One region of the Paenibacillus sp. S29 genome, then DNA from elsewhere that is predicted to be linked to it. Evidence: predicted binding sites of a transcription regulator. Region 1 holds the regulator's gene; the other holds the start of a gene.

Region 1 (3,174 bases):
GTTATTCTCATTTGACTTCTTAAAATCTCCCATATTCGAAAGTGACATTTTAATTATCATGGCTTGTCTCCTCCTGGTTTAATTTCTCTACGCACACTATTCTAAAAGAGAGCCACCATTTCCTGTCTGTTAGATTTATAAAAAGAGCAAAATTGTAGCGACTGTTCAACTATGTCTGATATTCTACGATCTCGTCCGCTTGCTTCAACGATTCATAGCAGTAGTTAGGTGTACCGTTTAACACAAAAAAAGCAGGAAGAATCCTTCCTGCTCAGAGTGTCGAGAAAGTCCAGAGGACTTTTCGACACTTCTATTTTTATATGGGGAGACGCATCTTTTAAAACAAAAATCGATTTAAAACGATCTGAGGACCCTAGTTTTTAGACCACTAAGACAGTTTTAAACCCCCTGCAAAAAAACAGGGGGTTTCTCGACAGCCTGAGCAGGAAGAATCCTTCCTGCTTTTGCTTGAAAACGATTATTAACGTCTGCGTTGTCTATCATTCACGCTAAACAGATTAACAGCCAGTGCGTTACCTCTTGCACGCGCAACGGCTCTTTGATTCGAACGGATGTTTGATCTTCTTCTTCTCAAATCACGTCTGCAATGTCTTCTGCTCATATGATCACCTCCCTTCAAGGAAATGAAGGTACGGATGAATCTTAGTGGTGTTTATGCTTACGCTTGGAAATTTTGATATTCAAGGCATTGGTTGCTAGTGCATTTCCGCTTCCTGTTTTAGCAGCTGCGGCTTGAAAGACTTTAACGACCAGATATCTGTTTTTTCCGATGCGATGCTTATACGTTTTAACTCTATTTCTGATCATCTGCATATCTCCTTTGCTTAGGTCTGCTATATACTATGTCAATTGTGATAGTAATGTATCAGCATAAATCTATTAAAAGCAAAAAGAAGCTGGTACCTATATTACTAATGGTTAACAAAAAACTCATGCGAACCTGTCTTCGCCATTTCAACTTTACGTTGCAGGAGAATGTTACAGGCAGGTCGGCATGAGTCTAATAGTGTAGATAAATAATATGCAGTTTAGTATGAAAATTATTTACTATTAAGAGTGTTAAGTTTTTTCTCGTAGTACGCCTCTTGAGCAAGAATATGATTCAGTTGTTCAGAGAGCAGTTTATATTCTTGGCTGTTTTCTGGGTAATTGTTTCTTTCGGAAATTACAGCTTCGAGTTGCTTTTCTAAATACCTGAAATGGATAAGTATTTGTATGTACTGAATACGATCGTAGGTTGTTATGTGTGATCTCAAGATCAGTGGGTGATTATTTGAGATGAGGAGGCTGATTTTATAGTAGAAACTATAGGAATAGATTGCTGAAATGAAAAAATAGTTGTGAGATACATAGTAAACACAATAACAATACAAAACCGGCTTACCCTAAGCAGCCGGTTTTGTATTAGTGGTTAGAATAACGGGGAAGAAAGAACGAGAAATCAGTGGAAGTCCCGGAAGAGTCCTACAACCTTGCCCAAAATGCTGACGTGTGTCAGGCGAAGCGGTTCAAAGGCTGGATTTTCAGGTTGAAGCCGGATATGATCTTTTTCTTTGTAGAAGGTTTTAACTGTAGCTTCGTCTTCATCTGTCATAGCTACAACAATATCGCCATTATCAGCGGTCTGCTGCTGACGTACGATTACATAGTCTCCGTTAGCAATCCCAGCCTCAATCATGCTTTCGCCTACAACAGATAACATGAATATTTTATCCTCACCAACAAAGTGTTGGGGAAGAGGAAAGTAATCTTCAATATTTTCTGTCGCCGTAATAGGAAGGCCAGCAGTTACTTTGCCGACGACGGGGACACGACTAATGGAGTAATTAATCAAGTTGCTGTTATCCGATTCGTCTTGACCGAGTAACTCAATAGCCCGTGGTTTTGTAGGATCGCGTCGAATGAGTCCTTTTTTCTCTAAACGATCCAAATGACCGTGAACCGTAGAACTGGAGGCCAATCCGACAGCCTCGCCTATTTCGCGTACAGAAGGGGGGTATCCCTTTAGACGCACTTCATTGCGGATAAATTCAAGAATGGCCTGCTGGCGGCTCGAAATCTTAGACATACCGTATCAACCCCATTTAGTAACGTTTGGGAAAATTATAGCATAGAACCTCCGTTCGTACAAACATAAGTTCTAAATAATCCCTAAAAATAATCGCGAACTTTTGTTCTCTTTTCTATTGAACAAAACAAATGTTCGTGTTATATTGTGAAAACATAAGAACAAACGTTTGGAGGTCGCAGCCAATGATGAAATATAGCACTTATCAAAGTATTTTTCCGATGAATTCAGAAAATTTGCAGGAGACCCGAAAAGAGGGTAGAGCGCATTTTATGCAAATTATTACTAATACTCTTTTACTTAAGCTTCTTATTTTAGTGATTGTTGCTTGGATTGCAGGGGCAGGTGTACTTACGGTTTTCGCGGCACCCTCAGCTTCCAAGGGAGAAGTGACTAAACTGACCGTACAACCTGGAGATACGTTGTGGGAGATTGCCGCAAATCATAAACCGGAACGAATGGATACACGGGTATATATAGAAGGAATTGTGCGGATTAACGGTTTAGAGGATCGGGGAGTACAGGTAGGTCAGGTACTCAAGCTTCCTAACTTCTGACCTATAGACTATTAGAGCTTGTCAGGGAGCGTAATGCGGGAGCCTTGACAAGCTCTTTTCTACATGTCAAAGTGTATTATATCTTTGCTTTTATGGAGGGGACACAATTTGGATATAGACAGCTTGGTACAGCGCATCAATGAATTAGCGCGCAAAGCAAAATCCGAGGGTTTGACGGAAGAGGAAGCCACAGAGCGCGCCAATCTTCGGGAAATTTATTTAGGTAACATTCGCCGTAATTTTCGGCAGCAGCTTGAAACAATTGAATTTGTGGACGATGATACATCGAAGGGAAATGACGGGCTGAAGCATTAATGTTGTTAAAGCGCCCAAGCCTGCAATTTGCCTTTTGTTTTAGGTACCGTTCTCGGTATCTATATAGATCAGCTTTGAGGCAATTGTTTTATTGTAATATATCTGGGAAGGAATTGAGAGATGGCCCGATCATTTGAAAGAAAAGTACGCAAAAACACAGCGCATTTAAATAAATCGCGCAAAAAGCAAGGCATTCAAACCATTAACGGCGCA
Region 2 (3,174 bases), on a different contig from region 1:
TCTTCAATATGACGTACAAACAGAGCCATCTCCCGGTAACGCGCGCCTTCATCTCGGGCCAGACGGCGCATTTCGCGTACAGCCCCTTCCAGCTCTGCACGGCGATTCGCCGCAGTGTACAGTTTTATGCCCTCCGGCTGTTCTTCTGTCCAATGCTCTCGTAGCTGCTGCAGCCGCATTCGTTGTTCCTGATTCCGTAACCCTGTACGATGTTCAAAGTTAGCCTCCAAATACGCCAACGCTGAACGCTCCTTAAATCTCGGCAGCGGATCAGGGCGCAGTAATTGTGTCTGCGTCTCTATCATCAGCTCGTCTGCCATTCCTTTGAGCTTTACATACGTAGCCGCTGAGGGATGAAACAAATCCAACTCATGCGGAAGCTGTCCGCTCTCGTAGCTGCGGTTGCAAGTCAGCGCCACCGTCAACGAAGAGGCATGCAGCATAAGTTGCTCCACCACCTTATATTCATGTGGTGTAAACCTACGGTAGCCATCCATCCAAATGTCTGCTCCACGCACAAGGGAAGACTCCGCAATCTGTTCTGCCAGCATGCGCAGCGTATCTTCACCGTCAATATATTTAAGCGTCAGCTCTCGTTCAAAATCCTCATAGATTAGACTGATATCTTTGAGCTTGCCGCGCAAAATCGGAGTTGACTCTCCCACAGCGTTCATTCGCTCCAGTTGCTCGGGTACAGACCGAGTATCATTTCCATACTGCTTTAGCTCCGTAAACAATGTATTCAACCGATCCACAAAGCCGAGCTGGTCTCCCGAATCCTTAAACAAGCTCAGTTCATCCTTGCGACGACGAATAATTTTATATAAAAGCATCTTCTTGCCTTCTTCCGTTACAGGCACCAGTGCTGAACCCCCGGTTTCCTGCATAACTAAATAGGCAAGACGATGAAATCCCATCACTTGGGCGCGCACCGACCCCTGAATACCGTTTCCGGCTTCTGTAAGTAACGCATGCTCGGAAGCAAATGACGATTGCTCCGGTACAAGTAACAGCATAGGCTTACCTAGCGGCTCCTCGCGTAACATAGACGTCATTTCATTGCGGATTAACGTACTTTTACCACTGCCAGAGCGGCCAATCAACAAGCGGACCGACATGATGCGGCCTCCTTTCCAACGAACAACATTCTATTAAACAGTATAGCATATCAGGCAAGGGAGAAAAGAACGTACGTTTGCCATGTTGTAGCAATTCATCCTCCCCCTAAAAATAAATCAGTCCCGCAGGTTGGCTTGGTGCATGCCTTCTCTACAGGACTGATTTATACCTAAAATGAGTCTATTTTACCTATTTAATCACCAAAAAGGCGATTGACTTTGACTTTGTATGACACCTAAAGCTGTGTCCGGCTGCGCACCTCAAAGATGGCGAATTTCAAGTAATGGCCTTCCTCCACACCCAAAATTTGAGGATGGTCCTTACCAGCCGCTCTCCAGTCTACCAGACGAAGGATTTTGCCGGCATCTGCCGCCGCTTCCTTAATAGTGTCCAAAAACAGCTCTGGCCGCATATGGAACGAACAGCTCGCTGTCACCAGATAGCCGCCCTCATTGACAAGCTTCATCCCATGCAGGTTGATATCTTTATACCCACGTGTAGCTCCTTTGACAGCGTTCTTCGTTTTGGCAAAGGCTGGCGGATCGAGAATGACCACATCAAAGGTGCGTCCGCCACCTGCTGTCAGCGGCTTGGATGTATCTCCTTTGCCCCCGGCTCGTGCATTGCGTTCCTCTACACCTTTCACTTGATTGCGCAAATATTGAAAAGCATCGTCGACGACAAACTCGACGCGTTCCTCAAAACCGTTCAGCTTGACATTATCCCGCGCACTTTCAATCGCATGCTCAGAAATATCAAGACATGTTACTTTTTTAGCACCATGTTTACATGCATTGAGCGTAAAGCTTCCCGTATGTGAAAAACATTCCAATACGGTTGCGCCATCCCAGAATGGGAATTCAACAACCTTACCACTTTTATTCACTGGCTTCAAGACCGTTGTGCCCGCATCTCCTGAGTCTGCAGCTACTTCTTGTAGCGTAATTCCACTACGTACTCCCCAACCTGTCATCATCGGTGCTATGGCAGCACGATTTTCACGCTGGTCAAAGAAATAACCCGTCTTCTGGCCCTCTACGATATCAACCTTGATGTGCAGGCCATTTTCCGTAACCACCACATGACGCGGGCAATCACCGTACAAAGGACCCTTCGTTTGTTCCAATCCTTCCAGCTCACGGATGGATACATCACTTCTCTCATATATACCAACAGGACCCACTACTTCAACGAGCGCATCCCTGATTTCTTCCCTGCGCCGATCCATGCCAAGCGTTAACAACTGCACGACTAACACATCACCAAATCGATCTACAATCAGTCCAGGCAAAAAATCAGCCTCGCCGTACACCAACCGATAAGCGTTTCCTCCGGTCACAAAACGTTCGCGGTGCTCCAGACATTTGCGAAAGCGTTGGGCAAAAAAGTTTTGATCCATTGCTTCCAGCGGCTCGTAGGACATCACACGTACTGTAATTTGTGAAGCCGGATTATAGTAACCTGTCGCCAAATAACGTCCCTGATGGTTAACGATGCTGACCAAATCGCCTGCCTCTGGGTCACCCTCAATCTTGGCTATTTCGTTTTTAAACACCCAAGGGTGTGCGTGCTCCAGCCTTTTTTTACGGCTGCGTTCTAATATTACTGAAGGCAAAATCCTTCACTCCCATTCTTGAATTACTCAAAGTGTTAAAACGTTGTTCGATAGGGGCGCGGCTCCGCGGATCATTTGATCTTACGATCGCTCTCGCTTCTCCAGATTCAAATGATCCGCTTCGCTACTGCCCGCCTGTATATCGACGTCACGCTTTTAAAGCTTGTGAAGATACTACAAAAATTATCGTTCTATAAAAAAACAGCTCGGCCATGCTTGTCATGGCTGTCCCCGACAGATCATAGGCTGTTACATAAGTATTTTCACCTAGAAAAGGGGGCTATGCCCGTGTTTATACATGTTATACTCCCGCTGTGCGGTGGGCTGTTTATTTTTTTGGGCGGGATGAAGCTGATGGAAGCAGCCCTCCGGCATTTGGCCGGCCCCTTCCTCACCCGCTGGTTGAACCGTGCCACCGTTTCCCCTTGGCGGGGCATGCT

Evidence for each region. Region 1 encodes LexA, which represses DNA repair genes until DNA is damaged. Its sites were predicted from a motif close to CGAACATATGTTCG; they were not measured.
Region 2: addB (helicase-exonuclease AddAB subunit AddB) is a predicted target of LexA. The motif match lies at 1,185-1,198, and genes of this name have one in related genera.

Annotation. Positions count from the first base shown of each region.
Region 1 covers NZ_JBMOUI010000022.1:1,501-4,674, reverse strand. The annotation lists gene ACL9RM_RS24405 (GNAT family N-acetyltransferase) at 1-60, opposite strand, end outside; gene ACL9RM_RS24400 (hypothetical protein) at 482-622, opposite strand; gene ACL9RM_RS24395 (hypothetical protein) at 664-828, opposite strand; gene lexA (transcriptional repressor LexA) at 1,463-2,089, opposite strand; gene ACL9RM_RS24385 (LysM peptidoglycan-binding domain-containing protein) at 2,278-2,646, shown strand; gene ACL9RM_RS24380 (DUF896 domain-containing protein) at 2,755-2,961, shown strand; gene ACL9RM_RS24375 (hypothetical protein) at 3,082-3,174, shown strand, end outside.
Region 2 covers NZ_JBMOUI010000005.1:287,523-290,696, reverse strand. The annotation lists gene addB (helicase-exonuclease AddAB subunit AddB) at 1-1,118, opposite strand, end outside; gene ACL9RM_RS11150 (class I SAM-dependent rRNA methyltransferase) at 1,355-2,734, opposite strand; gene ACL9RM_RS11145 (Na/Pi cotransporter family protein) at 3,023-3,174, shown strand, end outside.